DNA from 4 places in the Rhizobium sp. UGM030330-04 genome. Region 4 is predicted to be linked to each of the others. Evidence: predicted binding sites of a transcription regulator. Region 4 holds the regulator's gene; each other region holds the start of a gene.

Region 1 (5,329 bases), on a different contig from region 4:
GCCGCTTACCAATCCCACCGTGCATGAGCAGGTTCTTTCACAGATTATGCTGGGCAATCTCATTGACAACCAGCAGAGCTACGAGATACTTGCGGACGGAACGTCGAGGCGCATCGAGGTGCGTAAAGGCGAAGAACCGTTCAACGCGCAGCACTATTTCATGACCAATCCCAGCCTTTCCGGACGTGGTGAAGCCCTGAAATCCAGTGCGCCCAAATTGATTGCCGGGTTGATTTCTTCCCGCAAGAAACAGGCTGAATGACTCGATCAGAAGCACAGGGGCGGCTGACCGGCCTTGCCCCCGTTTCCGTCATAGATATTGGTTCGAACTCCGTTCGTCTCGTCGTATATGAAGGTCTCTCCCGCGCGCCCGCCGTGCTGTTCAACGAAAAGGTCCTCTGCGGTCTCGGCAAAGGGCTGGCGCTTACGGGCAGGATGCATGAAGAAGGTGTCAGCCGGGCGCTGATGGCGCTGAGGCGCTTCCATGCGCTTTCCGAACAGGCGCAGGCGCAGGAACTCTACGTGCTGGCAACCGCCGCGGCGCGTGAAGCGGAAAACGGCCCGGATTTCATCCGCGAGGCCGAAGCCATTCTCGGTTGTGAAATCGAGGTATTGTCCGGCGAGAAGGAAGCGCTTTATTCCGCCTATGGGGTGATCAGCGGTTTCCACGATCCGGACGGCATCGCGGGCGATCTGGGCGGTGGTTCGCTCGAACTCATCGACATCAAGGGCAAGAGCTGCGGCGAGGGCATTACCCTGCCGCTCGGTGGCCTGAGGCTTTCCGAACAATCCGATGGCTCGCTGGAAAAAGCAGCCACCATTGCCAGGAAACACGTCAAATCCTTCGCAAAGCTGCTGACGGCGGGCGAGGGGCGCACCTTTTATGCGGTGGGCGGCACCTGGCGAAACATCGCCAAGCTGCACATGGAAATCACCGGTTATCCGCTGCATATGATGCAGGGATATGAATTGCCGCTGGAGGAAATGCTGAATTTTCTGGAAGAGGTCATTCTCTCCAGGGACAGCAAGGACCCGGCGTGGCAGGCGGTTTCCAAGAGCCGCCGCTCGCTTCTGCCTTTCGGCGCCATCGCCATGCGCGAGGTTCTGAAGGTGATGAAACCGGCGAAGATTGCCTTCTCCGCGCAGGGCGTGCGTGAAGGTTATCTCTATTCGCTGCTGACGGAAGCGGAACGGGATCTGGACCCGCTGCTGGTCACGGCCGATGAGCTTGCCATTCTGCGTGCCCGTTCGCCCGAACATGCGCGTGAACTGGCGGACTGGAGCGGCCGCACCTTTCCGGTCTTCGGCATCAACGAGACGGAAGAAGAGAGCCGTTACCGGCAGGCGGCCTGCCTGCTGGCCGATATCAGCTGGCGCGCCCATCCGGATTATCGCGGCCTGCAGGCGCTGAACATCATCGCCCATTCCTCCTTCGTCGCAATCACCCATCCGGGCCGAGCCTATATCGCGCTTGCCAATTATTATCGTTTTGAGGGACTGAACGACAACGGCACCACGGAGCCGCTTGCGGCCATGGCGGGAGAGCGCCTGCTCGAACTCGGCAAGTTGCTCGGCGGCCTGCTGCGTGTCGTTTACCTCTTCTCGGCCTCGATGCCGGGCGTCGTTGATCACCTGAAATTCCGCAAGTCCGATAATCCGGATCTCGATCTGGAATTTGTGGTGCCGCACGAATATTGCGATTTTGCCGGCGAGCGTCTGGATGGGCGTTTGCAGCAGCTGGCGAAGCTGACGGGCAAGCGGCTGGCATTCGTGTTCGAATAACGCAACGGCACGGTGTTATTTTGCGATGAAAAGGGTCGTGGGCGCAGGCTAGGACCAGCGCTCGCAAAAGGCTTCGATATCGTTTGACTGAAAATCGGCAAGACGCGCCATGATCGTCTCGAATGGCCAGTCCCACCAGGCGATGGAATCGAGCTTCTCCGCGATCGATCGTGAAAAGCGCTCGCGAATGATTTTCGCGGGAACACCGCCGACGATGGTGTAGGGCTGTACGTCCCTGCTGACGACGGCGCCCGCTGCGAGTACGGCGCCGTCGCCAATTTTTACGCCGGGCAAGACAATAACCCCGTGTCCGATCCAGACATCGTTCCCGATGACGGTGCGGTCCTGCTTTCGCTGGGCGAAAAAGGCATCGTCACGCACGGCATTCGCGGAATAATATTCAGGACAATAGCTGAAACGATGCATGGATGGCCGGTCCATCGGATGGTTCGGCGCACCGATCCTGACCTCCGCCGCGATGGCGCAGAACTTTCCGATGGTGGCGTCACCTGCCATGCAACGGGGCCCAAGATAGGAGTAATCGCCAAGCTCGACATTGTGCAGCGAGCTATCCGCCAGAATTTCGCAGCATCTACCGATGTTTGAATCTCTGATGCTGGCCGTCGCGTGGACAACGGTTTCTGCGATTTTCGGGCGATTGGGTTGTGCGGTCGAATCCATTTCTGCCTCCGGATTTGCGCCTGCGTAACCGGGGATGATGAAGGGCCTGTGACGGCTGGGACACCACAGGAGCCCGGTCGCGCCGGTTGCTCCATTTGAAGATGAATCGTGGGCGTCACGTCGTGCCGTGCAAAACCCTGCCTACAGGCAGAAACGTTGGCAGAAGGAAGGCCGTCAGTCGCTCGAGGCATCCGTCTGGTTTTTGCGCCAATAATGGTCGGATATGTTTTGAGCATTCCGGATGATGTGGGCGGCGATTTCGGGGTCTCCGCCCTCGAATGTTTCCCGGTCGGCTCCGCATAATAGCAGGAAGAGCTGCTGATGCGCCGTGGCGACAAGATATTCATAGGCTGGCGGCTCGATCTCTGAACCAATGGCCTGGAGTTCTTCCGCGGCCTTCCTGCTGGCCTGCTCAAGCGCCGCGTAAATTGCAGCCATCATTGCTTCTTGTGTCTGTTCAAATATGTCCTGCGCTTGCCGTTCGGCCGGTGTCAGGATGGGGCAGCTTTCATTCACGGGGCAATTCTCCTCTTGGTGCGCCTCGTTTCGCTGACCGATCATATGTCATGGATTGTGTCCGCATTGCGGGAAAAGCCGGGATCAATACATTTTTAAGTGGATTAACCGTGCCCCAGCGCCTTTCTGATGCAGGCGCTGAGATAAGCATATTGCAGCGGCGTGATCTTCGCCATCGCTTCCACGCGGGTGGAGGGTCTGTCCTGGTAACCGACCGGAATATCGAACTGGGCGAAGGTGAAATCCCAGCGGATCCCCTCAACGATATTATAGAAGTGGTCGGCGCCGCTGATTGCGGTCTTGGCAATCTCGCCACCGAAAATATCCTGAACCACCAGTGCGGTGACGCCACCCTGTCCCCGGGCGGGATTTTCGCGCGACCACAGGCTGCTGGTTTCGTCAGACCAGCTTTTCCTCAGCGCGTAATAAAGTCGTTCGGCATGATCCTGCATAAGGGGTCTTTCCTGTTACGGAGCCGGGGTCCGGGTCAGGTATGATCTGAAGAGAAACGGAGCGCCGCGCCTTCTCCAGAGGCTGCGAGGACGCTCCGTCCTGTCGAACCTGCGCAGGGCGCAGGAGGGCGCCGGAACGAATTCCGGCGCCATTATGCTTACTTGGCGTCGAGCAGGTCCTTGACTTCCAGCAGGACGAACTCGTTGTCGTCAGCCTTGTCCAGCGCACGGCCGGCCGAGAAGGGCAGGTTGTTGTCGTTGCCGACGATGATATGGGTGGCATCGCCGCGGTCGACATTCTCGATGGTGACGAAAGGCATGTCATAGTAGCCGTCGCCGCCGCCCTGACGCTTCTTGTTATCAGGGTCGGAGATTTTCAGAAGATCGATATAGCCGATCTTGCGTGCGGCCTTGCCGACATTGGCGTCGTTGAACTCGATCTTGTAGATGCGCTTGACCTTGGAAGGCACGGCAAAGCAGTTTGCTTCCGGCTTCTTCGGATCGGCGCACGCCTTGTCGGCGGTGCCGGCGCCATTGTCACGTTCGATGACCAGCGCCGTGCTGTCGTCCAGCATGTTGAAGTCGCCGATGGCTTCGCCGCCCTGCGCCAGCGGATAGAGCCAGGTGCGGCCGGTCCATTCCTTCTTGGCGGTGTCGAGTTCGATGATGCGCAGCGCGGTCGCGCCGTCTTCGGTCTTTTCCACCTGGCCATCGGCCATGTAAAGCGGGCCTTCGAGAAGGCCGTAGAGCTTGGAGCCGTCCTTGGAAAGCGCCATGCCCTCATAACCGCCCGATCGCTTCAGGTTGAAGGCCGGCATTTTCTGCGTCGGGTTGCCGGGCAGGGCCAGGGTGGGGTGATCCGGAGACTTCACCTCGATGTCGCCAGCCTTGGTGGCGATGACGTCCGTCAGCTTGCCGTCGCGGGTGAATTTCAGGATGTAGGGGCCGAATTCCTCGCCCACCCAGAAACCGTCAGCGACGGGCTGAATGGATTCGACGTCGAAATCCGCGCCCGTCAGGTAACGCTTCTCGGTGCCTTCCAGAACGATGGGGAAGGGCGCCTTCATGTCCGGATCGGAGAGGAACACGGTTTCAAGCGCGTTGACCTTGCCGGCGTCCCAGTCGAATTTCAGGTGGTGAAGCATCAGCATGGCGTCGCTGGAATTGAGCTTGGAACCGAAGCCGTTGTCGGAAAGGCTCCAGAAGCTGCCGTCGGGCATCGCCTTGATGCCGGAAAAGCCCTGCATCGCCTGGCCGTTGAACGGCATGGAAAGTCCGGTCAGGCGCACGCCATCCTTGCCGGGAACGGTGCCGGTACCTTCCGCGCGCTTGCGGTCGGCCGTCGTGAACTTGGCGGAGGTCTTGAGGTGTTCCGGCGCATCGGCGGGCGCCGCGATAATGGTGTTGGCCGGCAGGATGGCGTGGGAGACCAGCTTCGCCGGAAACTCCTTCTCAGCTGCGTAAGACGTGGTGGCAAGCGCGAGAACCGCGCAGGAGGCGAAAAGAATGTGCTTCATGATGGAGACCCCTCGATACCTGTTGAAGACAGGATTGAGGCGATAGGGTCGTCGCATGACAGGCAGGTGATTGTCGTTTGAAGCTTTGATGAATTTTGATGACGGCCGCCGGCGACAGCGGAATAGCATGGCCTTTTCCGGCGTATCGCCTCAGGCGGCGGAGGCCTGATGCTGGCTGAGCGTACACACGCCCAGCGTCTGGCCCCGGCCCTTGACCGCATGTTCACCGAGATATTCGCTGCGCACGCCCTTGGGAAGTACCAGCTGATGGGCAAGGTCGGCGGAAATCAGTACCGGGTGGCCGAGCATCTTGCTCAGTGATTCGAGCCGTGAGGTCGTGTTCACCGTATCGCCGAAATAGGTGATCTTGTGGTGATCGAC
Region 2 (5,329 bases), 250 kb from region 4:
GGTCCGATTGCGGCGATCATCGCGATTTCGGTCCACACGATCGGCGCTCTTGGCAAGCTGTTCTTCGAAGTGGTGGAAAATGCCGACATGAAACCCGATGAAGGCCTGCGCGCCGCCGGCGCCAACTGGCTGGAGCGGGTTCGCTTCGCCATCGTGCCGCAGGTGCTGCCCAATTTCGTGTCCTATGCGCTGCTGCGCGCCGAAATCAACGTGCGCGCCTCCACCATCATCGGTGCGGTCGGCGGCGGCGGCATCGGCGAGGTGTTCCGGCTGTCGATCGGCAATGACCATGCTTCCAAGACCTATGCCATCATCATCCTGCTGCTGATCACCATCATCGCCGTCGACCAGTTTTCCAGCTGGCTGCGCCGCAGACTGATCGGCCATCAATCCTTCGAATTCGGACGGGGAGCGGCCTGATGTCCTCCAGCTTCATTCTCAACACCGCCGAGCGCGAAAGGCTGACCGCCGCGCATCCCGCGATTTTCAAACGCGGTTTCATGAAGCGTTACGGTCTGCTGATCGGTATTCTCGCCACCGTCATTTATCTCATCAGCTGCTTTTTCTTCTTTAATGTCGGGCCGGCTTTCATGCAGGGCCGCTGGGATCGTGCGTCGAGCTATATTCAGGACTGGTATTCCTGGCGCGCCCAGCCGCGCCTGCGCTTCGAGGATGGCAAGGTCGAGCCGCAGTGGTCGAGCCGCGGACAATATCCCGTCGACGCAAAGATCGACTGGCTGCAGCCTCTCCCGGATGGCGGCTACAGCGTCGTTTATGCGGGTACGGAAAACCGCCTTGACGTGACGCCGACCCGCGTGGATGTCTATGTCGACGGTCAAAGCTATCCCGTCATCATCAATGGCGAACAGGCACGAGCGCCTGAGAACCGGCCGCAGGAAATCCAGCAGGACGGCAACAAGGTCCTCGTGCATTACGGTTTTGCCGGACAGGCGGAAATCCGTACCAGCCAGGTCTATGTGCAACGCCGTTTCCTTGGATGGGCGAATTTCCTGTTCGACACCAAGTCGGAATTCTGGGGCAAGGGTTATGGCGAACTGGCGGCTCTCGCGCTTTGGGGCGAGAGGCTCGATCCCGAGCGCTCCAATATCAGCCATATGGCGGATGATTTCCTCGACAACAGCGTCTGGCAGCATGCCGATATTCTATCCAAGCTGATGCAGACGCTGGTCATGGCCTTTGTCGGCACGCTGTTCGGCACGCTCGTCGCCCTGCCGCTCGCCTTCATCGCGGCGCGCAATATCACCGCCAACAAGGCTGCGAACTGGGGCATGAAGCGCCTGTTCGACTTCCTGCGCTCCATCGACATGTTGATCTGGGCGCTGTTCTTCACCCGCAGTTTCGGCCCGGGACCGATCCCTGGCATTGCCGCGATCTTCTTCACCGATACGGGCGCGCTCGGCAAGGTCTATGCCGAGGCGCTGGAGAATGTCGACGACAAGCAGCGCGAGGGCGTCAAATCGGTCGGCGCTTCCCCGATTGCCGTCAATCGCTTCGGTGTGCTGCCGCAGGTGCTGCCGGTCTTCATTTCGCAATCGCTCTATTTCTGGGAAAGCAACACCCGCTCCGCCACGATCATCGGCGCAGTGGGTGCGGGTGGCATCGGCCTGAAACTGCTGGAAGCGATGGGTACCAATGCCGATTGGGACAAGGTCGCCTATATGGTCCTGCTTATCCTCTTCGTCGTTTTCCTGTTCGACCATATTTCCAACTCGCTGCGTTCCCGCCTGATCGGCAAGACACAGCACTAGGCCATGATCGGGGTGTGGTGACGAAAGTCACGGCGACGTTTGTCCTCACACCCCAGACACTCGCGCAGTCCTGATTTATGCCGGCCACCTCCCCTCGTCATATCCGTCTGCGCTCTCATTGCATTCGGAAGGGTTGGCGCATTTCGAATGCGCTTTTTTCCATGGGCATCATCATTCTGTCACGGAAAGCGATTACCTCGCACTCCTGACCTTGCGGGAAGCGGGCGAGTCACGCCAAATAGCTTCTCATCCCTGGTTTCCCATGACACTGAAGAGTGCTTGCCGTGCGCTACGCCATCTATTTTTCTCCGGCTAAAGATCACCCGCTGACTGAAGCAGCGTCACGCTGGCTTGGCCGCAATGCATTTTCCGGCGCGTTGCATGACGACCACGACGACTATGCCGAGATGACGGAAGAACCGCGCCGTTACGGCTTCCACGCGACGCTGAAGGCTCCTTTCGAGCTTGCCGAAAAATACAATGAAGCGGAGCTGCTCACCGCTGTGGAAGACTTCGCGGCCAGCCAGTCGGCCTTCGATATTCCGCGTGTCGTCGTTGGCGCGCTCGGGCCGTTTTTCGCGCTCGTTCCGGACCGGACCTACCAGCCGCTGCAGGATTTCGCCGCCGAGATCGTCGATCATTTCGACCGGTTTCGTGCGCCCCTGTCGGAGACCGATATTGCGCGGCGGCGGCCGCAAATGCTGACGGAAAGCCAGCGGCAGAATCTGTTACTCTGGGGTTATCCGCATGTAATGGATGACTTCCGCTTTCACATGACACTCACCGGCCGCATCGACGAGGGTGACCAGCCCACCATGCAAGAGGTTCTTTCGGCGCGTTTTGCCGAATTCGTCGACCAGCCCCTCACCATTTCCGGCCTCGCTTTGTTCATTGAAGAAACGCGCGGCGCGCCCTTTACCGTTCATCGCTGGCACCCGCTTGGCCAGCAGCCAAAGAAAGATGCGAACCCATGACCGAGCACGCCCTGTCCAATGCCCGTATCGTCCTGGAAGACGATATTATTCTGGGATCTGTTCTGATCCGCGACGGCAAGATCGCCGATATCAGCGAAGGCGCCTCCAAAACCGGAGAGGACCTCGAAGGCGATTTCCTCATCCCCGGTCTGGTGGAACTGCATACCGACCATCTGGAACAACATTATTCACCGCGTCCCGGCGTGATCTGGGACAAGATTGCCGCCATTCAGGCCCATGATGCACAGGTGGCGGCCTCCGGCATCACCACTGTGTTCGACTGCCTGCGGCTCGGCTCGGATGAGGATGGCGGTTTCAAGAAGGGTGAAATGCGGGAAATGGCTGACGCTATCGAGGCGGCAGCGGACCAGAACCGTCTGCGTGCGGATCACCTGCTGCATCTGCGCTGTGAGGTTGCCTCCGCCGATGTGCTCGAACATTTCGAGGACTTCGAAACCGATCCGCGCGTTCGGCTGATTTCGCTGATGGACCACTCTCCGGGTCAGCGCCAGTTCCAGTCCATGGATCAGTACATCTTCTATTACCAGAAGAAGCGCGGGCTGAGCGATGAGGCTTTCGCCGAGTTCGTGCGGCGTCGGCAGGCGGCGTCGGCGGAATATTCCGCCAGGCACCGCGATTATCTGGCCGCCCGCTGCGCCGAGCGCGGCATTACCGTCGCAAGCCATGACGACGCCACCGAAGCGCATGTCGGCGAGGCTATCGGCCACGGCGTGAAGCTGGCGGAATTCCCCACCAGCGTCGAGGCCGCAAAAGCCTCGCACAGCGCTGGCATGAGCGTGCTGATGGGCGCGCCGAACATCGTTCGCGGCAAGTCCCATTCCGGCAACATTGCCGCCCGCGATCTTGCCGAGATCGGCGTGCTGGATGTTCTTTCTTCCGACTATGTGCCCTTCAGCCTGCTCTTCGCGCCATTCCTGCTCGCCGATCAGGTGGAAGCCATCACCCTGCCGGAGGCGCTCCGCATGGTTACCGCCACGCCGGCGCGCACCGTTGGCCTTCTTGACCGCGGCCGTATCGCAACGGGATTGCGTGCCGATCTGGTCCGGGTTCACCGCGAAGATGGCGTTCCGGTCGCCCGTTCGGTCTGGCGCCAGGGCAAGCGCGTGGCATGACCGACGGCGGGGAGGACAGCCGGCGTGAAAAAATGCCGGGAACGATGATCGTGGTTGTCGGCCCGAGCGGGGCCGGCAAGGACACGCTGATGGACTATGCGGCAACACAATTGTCCGGACGGCCCGGTTTTCACTTCACCCGCCGGGTCATTACCCGCAGCGGCGATGCAGGTGGCGAAAACCACGATGCGGTTTCGATGCATGAGTTCAACCGGCTGGCGGATGAAGGCGCATTCGCCGTCTCCTGGCAGGCGCATGGGCTGAAATATGGCATTCCGGCCATGGTCCACCGTCATCTAGAGGCGGGAGACGTGGTCATCGCCAACGGTTCCCGCTCGGCCCTGCCGCAGTTCGGCTCGGCCTTTTCCCGTCTCAAGGTCGTGAACATCGTTGCCCGGCCGGAGGTGCTGGCCCGGCGGCTGGAACAACGCGGACGGGAAAGCCGCGAAGATATCCTGCGGCGGCTGGAACGCAGCTCACTTACGGTCACCGGAGACTTCGACGTGACGACAGTGGATAATAGCGGCGCCATCGAAGATGCCGGCAGGACCATCCTGCAGGTGCTGGAACAAAGCTGCGGCCTTAGCCGGTCTTGAATTCCCGGCCCGTACTGCTCGACAAATAGCCTTGCAAAGCTTACCATCAGGCGACAATTTCCAAACATGGTACGCCAAGGCGAGGGATGCCCGAAAAGAGGGTCAGTGACGAGATAACTGTGGTGGCTGGTCTGGCCGCCGGCGTCGGCAATTATGCGCGGTCGCGGGGCATCGATATCGCCCCCATCTGCAAGGCTCTCGATATAGATCCCGCCACTTTCGACAGCCTGACGGAGCGCATAAGCCTCGACAGATTGTGCCGCCTGCTTGAAACCTGCGCCCTGATTTCGGGTGACGATGCCTTCGGTCTGCAATGCGCCTCCAGCTTTCCGGCCGGTGCATCCGGCGCATTCGGCTATGGCCTGATCAGCGCGCCCACGGTGCGGGCTTTTTTGCGTTTTCTTCAGGATCACGTTTATTACGCAACCAACAACAGCAATTTCACCATGGTTGCGGACACCACACATGTAACGCTTTCCTGGTCCTTTGCGCCTGTTATCGCCAAGCGGGACCAATATGTGGATCTATCCCTGACAGTTCTGATCCAGCGCCTTCGCGATATTCTCGGCGAGCGCATCCACCAGATCGAAATCGGTCTGGAGCGGCAGAAACCGATTAATATTCAGCTATTTAAAGAAAAAATGAGCAAACGGATCAGTTTTTCCCAGCCGATCCATACGATGCGTCTTCCCGTATCGCTTCTCGATGTGGCCAATCCGAATGCGGATGAGCGGCTTTTCGAGCTGATGAATTTGCAGTGCCGGATGCTGCGACCGGAAACCTCGGCCGACGCAACACATTTCATCGACCAAGTGAAACGATACATGCAGATGCGGCTGTCGGATGCGGAGCTTTCT
Region 3 (5,329 bases), on a different contig from region 4:
TCGGACAGTGCGGAGCCGCCCTGCATTTCGCCGTCCACTTCCAGTTCCGGTGCGGCTTCCTGCACGATCTTCAGGGCGCGGCGCATCTTGCGGGCGCTTTCGGAATCGCGCGAGCCGAAATTGGAGTGGCTGGCGAGCGCGATCTTCGGCGTGATGCCGAAGCGGCGGATTTCCTTGGCCGCGAGAATGGCCATTTCCGCCACTTCCTCGGAGGTCGGGTCATAGTTCACGAAAGTATCGGTGAGGAACAGCGCACCCTGCTGGGTGATGAGCAGGCTGAGGCCGGCGAAGGAGCGCACGCCTGCCTGCTTGCCGATGATCTGGTTCACGTCGCGCAGGTGGCGGTCGTAACGGCCTTCGAGACCGCAGATCAGCGCATCCGCTTCGCCGCGCTTCACCGACAGCGCGCCGATGACGGTCGTGTTGGTGCGCACGATGGTGCGTGCTGCTTCCGGGTTGATGCCGACGCGGCCGACAAGGGCGAAATAGTCATCAACGTAATCACGGTAGCGCGGATCGTCTTCCGGGTTGACCACGGCGAAATCCGTATGCGGACGGATGCGCAGGCCGAAGCGCTTCAGGCGCGTTTCGATGATCTGCGGGCGGCCGATGAGGATCGGGATGCCGGTGCCTTCTTCCAGGAGCACCTGGGCGGCGCGCAGCACGCGTTCGTCTTCGCCTTCGGCAAAGATGATGCGCTTCTTTTCGGCGGCTTTTGCGGCATTGAAGACCGGCTTCATGATGAAGCCGGAGCGCCAGACGAAACGGTTCAGCTGGTCGAGATAGGCTTCGAAATCGGTGATCGGCCGGGCGGCGACGCCGCTTGCGGCGGCAGCGCGGGCAACGGCGGGCGCGATACGCAGGATAAGGCGCGGATCGAAGGGCGAGGGGATGAGGTAGTTCGGGCCGAAGACCGGGGTTTCGCCGCTATAGGCTTTTGCCGCGACTTCGGAGACTTCCTCGCGCGCCAACTCGGCGATGGCCTGCACGGCGGCCATCTTCATTTCCTCGTTGATCGTCGTCGCGCCGCAATCCAGCGCGCCGCGGAAGATATAGGGGAAGCAGAGCACATTGTTGACCTGGTTCGGGAAATCCGAACGGCCGGTGCAGATCATCGCGTCCGGGCGGGCGGCGCGCGCCTCTTCCGGCATGATTTCGGGCTTGGGGTTGGCAAGCGCGAGAATGAGCGGGTTTTCCGCCATGCGCTCCAGCAGTTCCGGCTTCAAGACGCCGGCGGCGGAAAGGCCGAGGAAAACGTCTGCGCCGTCGATGGTTTCGGCCAGCACGCGCTTGTCGGTCTTCTGGGCGTAAACTTCCTTCCACTCATCCATCAGCGTGTTGCGGCCGTCATAAACGAGGCCTTCGATGTCGTGGACCCAGATGTTTTCCTTTTTCGCGCCCATCGAGACCAGCAGGTTGAGGCAGGCAAGCGCCGCAGCACCGGCGCCCGACGCGACGATCTTGACGCTGGAGAGCGACTTGCCGGCGAGTTCCAGCGCGTTGGTGACGGCAGCGGCGACGATGATCGCGGTGCCGTGCTGGTCATCGTGGAAGACGGGGATATTCATCTTCTCGCGCAGCTGGCGTTCCACCTCGAAACATTCCGGCGCCTTGATGTCCTCAAGGTTGATGCCGCCGAAGGTGGGCTCCAGCGCCGCGATGGTGGAGACCATGTCGTTGATGCCGGGTGCGTCGATCTCGATATCGAAAACGTCGATACCGGCGAATTTCTTGAAGAGGACGGCCTTGCCTTCCATGACGGGCTTGGAGGCGAGCGGGCCGATATTGCCAAGGCCAAGCACCGCCGTGCCGTTGGAGATGACGGCGACGAGATTGGCGCGGGCGGTATAATCCGCCGCCATTTCAGGGTTCTCATGGATGGCGAGGCAGGGTGCGGCGACACCCGGCGAATAGGCCAGCGCCAGATCGCGCTGGTTGCCGAGCGGCTTGGTCGCCTGGATTTCCAGCTTGCCGGGGCGGGGATAGCGGTGGAAAAAGAGCGCCTGTTCCTCGATGTCGGCCTTGGCCGCGTTGGCGGGCGTGTTGTTCTTATCGTGAGAGGTCATGTCTTCCACCGTCATGTCTGGTTCAATTCCGGCCCCCTGAATACAACAAACTTCCCCGCGGTACAGCCGTTATTTGCCCCGTGCTCATGCAAATGCGCGCATGGCTTATTCGCGTTTTCGTGAAGCGCTTCGTCATATTCCATACAAAAAACCGTCTCTGTCATGTTGCTGAAACACGAGTCTGGTTCTGAGAGGTGAGAAAGCCGCAGGGACGCAACCGAACAGGGGGATGAAATCCGTGGCCGGTCAAATCGAAACCAGACAGTTCAGAACGCTTTTCATTTCGGACATTCATCTTGGCTCCAAGGCGGCCAAGACGGATTTCCTGCTCGACTTCCTAAAGTATCACGAAGCCGAGACGATCATCCTTGTCGGCGACATCGTCGACGGCTGGCGCCTGCGCCGCAGCTGGTACTGGCCGCAGGGCTGCAACGACGTGGTGCAGAAGCTCCTGCGCAAGGCCCGCAAGGGAACGCGCATCGTCTATATTCCCGGCAACCACGATGAGTTCCTGCGGGAATTCCCCGGCATGCATTTCGGCGGCATCGAAGTGGCCGAGCGCATGATCCACGAGGCGGCCGACGGCAAGAAATACCTCATCATTCATGGCGACGAGTTCGACGTGGTGGTGCGCAATGCCCGCCTGCTCGCCTATCTCGGCGACTGGGCCTATGACGCGGCGATCGCCATCAACATCGCCATTGCCGCCGTGCGCCGCCGCATCGGCCTGCCTTACTGGTCGTTTTCGGCCTGGGCCAAGCTGCAGGTCAAGCACGCCGTCAACTTCATCGGCGAATTCCAGCGCGTGGTGGCCGAAGAGGCGCGGCGCAACAATGTCGACGGCGTGATCTGTGGCCATATTCACCATGCTGTCATGGAAGACATGGACGGCATTCGCTACATCAACACCGGCGATTGGGTGGAAAGCTGCACGGCGATCGCCGAAAACGCCGATGGCAGCTTCGAGCTGATCACCTGGATGCAGACCAGCGACGCCACCGCTGAACATGCTTCGGATGAAATGGAACCGGTGAATATTCCGGGGTTGATCGGCAAGCACGCGGCCTGATTTGGGCGGATGGTAGGCTCACCTGTAAACGAAGTGTTTGGCAAAAATTGTAGCATCCGCATACCGTCATCCCGGCCCTGAGCCGGGATCCAGTGCGATCAAGTCTTTGATCGCGTAAGACCTATTTCTCACGGCGCAGACGCGCCGTGGCTGGATGCCGGATCAGGTCCGGCATGACGGAGGTGAGGCTTTAGAGCCTTCTTAGTAACCTTCCGGTGAGGCACCGGAGAGATGGTGCGAATGTAGCCTCTCGACACCAACCCAGTGCGGACCCTTGGCGAGAGTTCTATCCCCACAATTCCGGCCGTGCCGGATAAACCAGCGAACCCTCATAAACCAGCCCAGGCTCCCGATCCTGCGCCAACAACAGCGGCCCGTCGAGATCGGCAAAGGCCGTGCCTTGGGCTGCCAGCACAGCAGGTGCCATGCCGAGCGAGGTGCCGAGCATGCAGCCGACCATGATAGTGAAACCGAGCCGTTCGGCCTCCGTTTTCATGACAAGCGCTTCGGTGAGGCCGCCGGTCTTGTCGAGCTTGATGTTGATCGCATCGTAACGGTCGCGCAGGCCGGCGAGATCCTTTGTGGAATGCACGCTTTCGTCGGCGCAGATCAGTACCGGGTGATCGATGCGGGAAAGGATCGTATCCTTGCCGGCCGGCAGCGGCTGCTCGATCAGCGATATCTTCAGTTCCGCCGCAAGTCCAAGATAATATTCGATATTATCATCGTTCCAGCCTTCATTGGCATCGATGATGATACGCGCATCGGGTGCTGCGGCGCGCACGGCGCGCAGGCGGGCTTCGTCGTCAGTGGTGCCGGTCTTGATCTTGAGAAGCGGGCGGCCTGCATTCTCCGCGGTTTTCGCGGCCATGGTTTCGGGGTCGGCAAGCGAGATCGTATAGGCTGTGACAAGCGGTTTTGCCGCCTGTCCGAGAACTTGCTCGGCGGCGCCCCTGCCGCTGATCTTGGCCTCGAGGTCCCAGAGCGCGCAATCCACCGCATTGCGGGCCGCACCCGGCTTCATTGCCAGCTGCAATTCCTGCCGCGTCAGGCCGGCGGCGACCCGCTCGGCCATCGCTTCGATATCGGCAAGAACACCCTCGATGCTTTCGCCGTAACGCGGATAGGGCACACATTCGCCTCTGCCGGTGAAGGAACCTTCGCGGATGATGCACGTTACGACATCCGCATGCGTGCGGGTGCCGCGTGAGATGGTGAAGCTGCCGGCGACGGGGAAGCGTTCTGTTGTGGCTTGCAGGTAACGGGGCATATTTTTTCACTTCCGATTGGGCGGCAAAAGACACATGACGCCAAATTTATCACGAATTGTCAGCCGTCACTGTGGCTTGCCGGAGGCCAAAACGTTATGAAACCTTTAAGAATCTCGTGACGGCTGCACTCGCTCGGAGCATTATGCAAGAACAGGACACACGGCAACAGGCGAACCCGGCCGCAATCACCGAAGACGGTTCCGTCTCCGGCGGCGGCTTGCGTTATGTCATGAGCGGCTCCTGGCGCAACAGCAATCTCTCCGGCATTTTCGAGAGCCTCGACAGGATTGAAAAAAGCAAATCCGGCGGTTCCGTCGAAATCGATCTTTCCGCTGTCGAAGCCATCGACACGACGGGTGCCTGGATCATCCAGCGCCTGCGCAAGGATCTGGAGGCGAACGGCGCGACTGTAACGCTCACCGGCAACGACCGGATCGAGGACGTCATCGGCCAATTGCCTGACAAGGCGGAGATGCAGGCCGAGCCCGTCGCCAGGCCGGGGCTGGTGGAGCGTATTTTTGCGCCGATCGGTCAGGCCGTCATCCAGAACGGCGCGGATTTCCTGGCGGGCATGTATATTCTCGGCTCCGCCGTGCGCGGCGCGCAGATGAAGCTCGGGCGCGGGCGCGGCGTATCGCCCGCGGCGATCGTCAACCAGATCGACCATATGGGCGTGCGCGCCGTGCCGATCATCATGCTGATGTCGTTCCTGATCGGTGCGATCATCGCCCAGCAGGGCGCGTTCCAGCTCAGATATTTCGGTGCGGAAGTCTTTGTCGTCGATCTCGTCGGCATTCTGCAATTGCGCGAAATCGGTGTGCTTCTGACCGCGATCATGATCGCCGGCCGTTCCGGCAGCGCGATCACGGCGGAAATCGGCTCGATGAAGATGCGCGAGGAAATCGACGCGCTGAAGGTGATCG
Region 4 (5,329 bases):
AAGGCGGATAACGTTGTCACCCGCCGGCACGCCAAGCAGGTGCTCCGCGCGCATGGCCTGCAGCAGTTCGCCCGAGGGCACCTTGGCCTTGATGCCGAGAAGCAGGCCTTCGCCACGGATTTCCTCGATCACGTCAGGATAACGATCCTTCAGCGAAGCCAGGCCCTGGCGGAAGACCAGCGCGACATCCCGGACCTTTTCCAGAAAGCCCTCGGAGAGAACGACGTCCAGCACGGCGTTGCCAACCGCCATGGCGAGCGGATTGCCGCCATAGGTGGTGCCATGCACACCGGCCGTCATGCCGGAAGCGGCCTCCGCCGTCGCCAGACACGCACCGAGCGGAAAACCGCCGCCGATACCCTTGGCAACCGCCATGATATCGGGCGCGACGCCCGTCTGTTCATAAGCAAACAGCTTGCCCGTGCGGCCAACGCCCGTCTGGACCTCATCGAAGATCAGCAGCAGACCGTGCTCGTCGCACAATCCGCGCAGGAGTTGCAGGAATTCCTTGCTGGGCGCGCGAATGCCGCCCTCGCCCTGAATGGGCTCGATCAAAAGCGCCGCCGTCTCGTCCGTGATGGCCGCCTTCAGCGCGTCGACATCGGCGAAGGGAACCTGATCGAAACCTTCAACCTTGGGGCCGAAACCTTCCAGATATTTCTGCTGGCCGCCGGCAGCGATGGTCGCCAGCGTGCGGCCATGGAAGGCGCCTTCGAAGGTGACGATACGGAATTTTTCCGGATGGCCCTTTGAATAATGATAACGGCGCGCGGTCTTGATGGCACATTCCAGCGCTTCCGCACCGGAATTGGTGAAGAAGACCTTGTCCGCGAACGTTGCTTCCGTCAGCCGCCTAGCGAGCTTTTCCTGCCCCGGCACTTCATAGAGGTTCGAAACATGCCAGACCTTCTCGGCCTGCGTCTTGATCGCCTCCACGAGATGCGGATGGGCGTGGCCCAGCGAGTTGACCGCGACGCCTGCCGCAAAATCCAGATATCGCTCGCCGCTTTCCGTGAACAGCCAGACGCCTTCGCCGCGCTCGAAACGCAGGGGGGCTCTTGCAAATGTATCGAACAATGGCGCGGCGGCTTCGGCCATGGCTGTATCACTCCTTGCGCGGATGCGCTGTCAGACGGTTGTCAATAGGCTTCGAGGGTTATCCCTCGCCTGAAAATCAAAAATGCCGCCTTGCGGCGGCAGGGGCACTATTGTCACTTCGCTTGCCGATGTCAACAAAAGTCCGCGTTTCCCGGGCTTCTCAAGCATTAGTATGTGGCCGCAGCCGAGCCCCAAGGTGTTGCCTTTCAGACTCAACTCGCCAGCAAGTTGGGGAAAACCGGAAAATCGATTCCAGATGATTCCCGCGACTCTTGCCACGGAGTCGGGCTGGCACTAGGTTAATCGCTAATTACTAGACTGCATTGCGGCGGAACTAGTCACCTAAAATCCGGCGGAAACCACGCTCGCGGCATGTCTCGCGAGACGGAGAGGGATTCTGTCGAAATATACGCGACAAGCGGAGAAGCGGCATGAACTGGACAGACGAGCGGGTCGAGAAACTCAAGAAATTGTGGGCCGAAGGACTGAGCGCCAGCCAGATAGCAGCACAGCTGGGCGGCGTCAGCCGCAACGCCGTGATCGGCAAGGTGCATCGCCTCAACCTGCCGGGACGCGTCAAGGCTGGCGGCCCGGTCACGTCGGCGCGCTCCGCGCCTAAGCGCACCGCCGCCCCTGCCCCGCGCGCAACGAATTTCGCGGCTCGCGTCAGCGCGGCACCGGCACGGGCTCTGAACCGCTCGAACGCGGCAACGGCTCTCCATGAGGAGATCGACATCGAGACCGCTGAAGTTCTCGATTACGCTCCCTCCAGAAACGTCGTTACGCCGATTTCCCGCCGCCTGACGCTGACGGAACTGACGGAGCGCACCTGCAAATGGCCGGTTGGCGATCCGCTGAAGGATGATTTCCATTTCTGCGGTTGTGAAGCGCTGGAATCTTCGCCCTATTGCAAGTTCCATGCGAAACTCGCCTACCAGCCGGTGAGCGAGCGCCGCAAGGCTTGAGTGTTGCGGCACGCATTCAGCACTCAAAAACTACGGGCCTTCGGGCCCGTTTTTTTATGGCAAAGGCAGGCCCGTTCCGGGGAGCGATGCACCAATGGAGTACCGGCCCTTTCCTCCATCGCCGTCAGACATCGCGCCACAATCCGGATATCAACCGGTCGTCGATCGTGCGCTCCGAAGATTGAGATGCCGCTTTCGAGAAAAGTCCAAAATCGAAAGGCCCGACACCGCAATGGTATCGGGCCTTTCAATTTTGGGCGAATGTATCCTGACCGAGGCCTTCAGTTCGGCTGCGGTCAGGCTTCCATGGAATATCCGGCACCGCGCACGGTGCGGATGACATCCTGCATATGCGAAAAATTGAGTGCCTTGCGCAGACGGCCGACATGCACGTCGACAGTGCGTTCATCGACATAGATATCGTGACCCCAGACGCCATCCAGCAGTTGCGAGCGGGAAAACACTCGGCCCGGAGAGGTCATCAGGAATTCCAGCAGGCGGAATTCCGTCGGGCCGAGGCGCACTTCGCGGCTTTTGCGATGAACGCGATGGGTTTCGCGATCCAGCTCAATATCGCCGCATTTCAGCACCGATGAGAGAACCTCGGGGCGAGCCCGACGCAGCATCGCCTTGACGCGGGCCATGAGCTCCGGCGTCGAGAACGGCTTCACGACATAATCGTCCGCACCGGTGGCAAGACCGCGAACGCGCTCGCTTTCTTCACCGCGCGCCGTCAGCATGATGATGGGCAGCCGCTCGGTTTCCGGCCGCATTCTCAGCCGCCGGCACAGTTCGATGCCGGAAACCCCGGGCAGCATCCAATCCAGGATGAGCAGATCAGGAATACGTTCCTGCAGCCGGATTTCCGCTTCGTCTCCACGGGGTATCGTGTCGACGTCGTATCCCTCAGCCTCGAGATTGTAACGAAGCAGGACGCTCAGCGCTTCCTCGTCTTCCACAACTGCAATCTTGGGCACCATATACTAACTCCACAAGCTTCTGCTTGTCTGTTACTCGGTCACCGAACCGAGCGTGTTGGAACTGTCGTCCTTCGGACGCTCTCCCTCCGGCTGACTGCCGGTGGTCATGTAATAAATCGTCTCGGCGATATTGGTGGCATGGTCGCCGATACGCTCGATGTTCTTGGCGCAGAACAGGAGATGCGTGCAGGTGGTGATGTTGCGCGGATCTTCCATCATGTAGGTCAGAAGCTCGCGGAAGAGCGACGTATACATGGCGTCGATTTCTTCATCACGCTCGCGAATGGCATTGGCCTTCTCGGCGGAACGTGTCGAATAGACGTCGAGCACTTCCTTGAGCTGCACCAGCGCCAGTTCGGACAGGTGTTCGATGCCGCGAGCAAGCTTGCGCGGCACGCCGGTGCCGGCAACCGCGATCACCCGCTTGGCGGTGTTCTTGCCGAGGTCGCCAACACGCTCGAGATCACCGGCGATACGCAGGGTGCCGATGATTTCGCGAAGATCGGCCGCAACGGGCTGTCTTCTGGCGATGGTGACGATGGCCTTGTCGCCGATCTCACGCTCGGAATGGTCGAGGATCGTGTCATCGGAAATGACTTTCTGCGCCAGGGCAGCATCGGAATTGACGAGCGCGCGCACCGCATCTGCGCACATCTGCTCGGCCAGACCGCCCATTTCGGCGATGCGGCGGGTCAGGAACTTCAATTCCTCGTCATAGGCGGACAGAATATGCGAATGGGTCGTTGTCTGTGTCACGGTCTGATCCTCCGGCTTGGCCTTCATGCACGTGCACACCAGCGGGCACGGCAGAGGCACCAGTCTTGTTCGGTTTCGATAAAGCGCCGGCCGGAAATCAGCCGAAGCGGCCCATGATGTAGTCCTGCGTGCGCTGGTCATCCGGATTGGTGAACATCTTGTCCGTTTCGTTTTCCTCGACAAGATGACCAAGGTGGAACATGGCTGTGCGCTGGGAAACACGCGCTGCCTGCTGCATGGAGTGCGTGACGATGACAATCGTATAGTTGGCGCGCAGTTCGTGGATGAGCTCCTCGACCTTGGCGGTCGCGATCGGATCGAGCGCCGAGCAGGGCTCGTCCATCAGGATCACTTCCGGGCTGACGGCAACCGCGCGTGCGATGCAAAGGCGCTGCTGCTGGCCACCGGAAAGGCCGGTGCCGGACTCCTGGAGACGATCCTTGACCTCGTTCCACAGGCCGGCCTTCTGCAGGCTGTGTTCGACGATCTGATCCATATCCGCCTTGTTGCGGGCCAGACCATGGATGCGCGGGCCGTAGGAGATGTTCTCGTAAATCGACTTCGGAAACGGGTTCGGCTTCTGGAACACCATGCCGACGCGCGCGCGCAGCTCAACCACATCGATCGCCTGGTCGTAGATATCGTCGGTGTCGAGCGTGATCTTGCCAGTGACCCGGCAGCCATCGATCGTGTCGTTCATGCGATTGAGCGTCCGAAGGAATGTGGACTTGCCGCAACCGGACGGGCCGATCAGCGCGGTCACCGTGTTTTCGCGGACGTTGAGGTTCACGTCGTAAAGCGCACGCTTCTCGCCGTAATAAACCGAAACATCCTTGCCGATCATCTTGTATGAAACTTCATTCATTTTCTTGTCCAGCGCCTTTTCAACTGCTGCTTCCGACAACATGTTCATTGCTCAATCTCCCTCTACCAGCGCCGTTCAAAGCGGCGACGCAACAGGATTGCGCCAACATTCATGACGATGAGGAACAAAAGCAGGATGATGATAGCGCCAGATGTTCTTTCGACAAAGGCGCGTTCCGCTTCGTTCGCCCACATGTAAATCTGCACCGGCAGTGCCGTGGACGGATCCATCGGCGTTGTCGGGTAATTCGCAACGAATGCCACCATGCCGATCAAGAGCAGCGGCGCCGTTTCGCCCAGCGCGTGGGCGAGGCCGATGATGGTGCCGGTCAGAATGCCGGGCATGGCGAGCGGCAGGACGTGGTGGAAGATCGTCTGCATCTTTGAAGCGCCAAGGCCGAGCGCCGCCGCACGGATCGACGGCGGCACGGCTTTTAATGCCGCGCGCGTGGCGATGATGATCGTCGGCAGGGTCATCAGCGTCAGGACAAGGCCGCCGACCAGCGAGGCCGAACGGGGAAAGCCCATGAAGTTGATGAAGACGGAGAGGCCAAGCAGACCGTAAACGATGGAGGGAACAGCCGCGAGATTGTTGATGTTCACCTCGATGAGGTCCGTCAGACGGTTCTTCGGCGCGAACTCCTCGAGATAGATCGAGGCTGCGAC

The links. Region 4 encodes PhoB, which activates phosphate uptake and scavenging genes when phosphate is short. Its sites were predicted from a motif close to TGTCATNNANCTGTCAT; they were not measured.
Region 1: the regulator PhoB is predicted to act here: its motif matches at 2,501-2,517, upstream of N434_RS16390 (DapH/DapD/GlmU-related protein).
Region 2: the regulator PhoB is predicted to act here: its motif matches at 1,936-1,952, upstream of N434_RS02405 (DUF1045 domain-containing protein).
Region 3: the regulator PhoB is predicted to act here: its motif matches at 2,225-2,241, upstream of N434_RS08460 (UDP-2,3-diacylglucosamine diphosphatase).

Annotation. Positions count from the first base shown of each region.
Region 1 covers NZ_QKML01000010.1:105,987-111,315, reverse strand. Annotated here, with positions in the region: gene N434_RS16400 (RNA degradosome polyphosphate kinase) at 1-262, shown strand, start outside; gene ppx (exopolyphosphatase) at 259-1,782, shown strand; gene N434_RS16390 (DapH/DapD/GlmU-related protein) at 1,831-2,463, opposite strand; gene N434_RS16385 (hypothetical protein) at 2,638-2,979, opposite strand; gene N434_RS16380 (YunG family protein) at 3,084-3,431, opposite strand; gene N434_RS16375 (esterase-like activity of phytase family protein) at 3,590-4,948, opposite strand; gene N434_RS16370 (adenylate/guanylate cyclase domain-containing protein) at 5,099-5,329, opposite strand, start outside.
Region 2 covers NZ_QKML01000001.1:475,899-481,227, forward strand. Annotated here, with positions in the region: gene phnE (phosphonate ABC transporter, permease protein PhnE) at 1-420, shown strand, start outside; gene phnE (phosphonate ABC transporter, permease protein PhnE) at 420-1,769, shown strand; gene N434_RS02405 (DUF1045 domain-containing protein) at 2,045-2,743, shown strand; gene N434_RS02410 (alpha-D-ribose 1-methylphosphonate 5-triphosphate diphosphatase) at 2,740-3,876, shown strand; gene phnN (phosphonate metabolism protein/1,5-bisphosphokinase (PRPP-forming) PhnN) at 3,873-4,472, shown strand; gene N434_RS02420 (AraC family transcriptional regulator) at 4,559-5,329, shown strand, end outside.
Region 3 covers NZ_QKML01000004.1:287,445-292,773, forward strand. Annotated here, with positions in the region: gene N434_RS08455 (NADP-dependent malic enzyme) at 1-2,066, opposite strand, end outside; gene N434_RS08460 (UDP-2,3-diacylglucosamine diphosphatase) at 2,296-3,135, shown strand; gene dgcA (N-acetyl-D-Glu racemase DgcA) at 3,422-4,405, opposite strand; gene N434_RS08470 (ABC transporter permease) at 4,549-5,329, shown strand, end outside.
Region 4 covers NZ_QKML01000001.1:222,866-228,194, forward strand. Annotated here, with positions in the region: gene N434_RS01110 (aspartate aminotransferase family protein) at 1-1,098, opposite strand, end outside; gene N434_RS01120 (GcrA family cell cycle regulator) at 1,530-2,063, shown strand; gene phoB (phosphate regulon transcriptional regulator PhoB) at 2,360-3,043, opposite strand; gene phoU (phosphate signaling complex protein PhoU) at 3,074-3,799, opposite strand; gene pstB (phosphate ABC transporter ATP-binding protein PstB) at 3,897-4,712, opposite strand; gene pstA (phosphate ABC transporter permease PstA) at 4,727-5,329, opposite strand, start outside.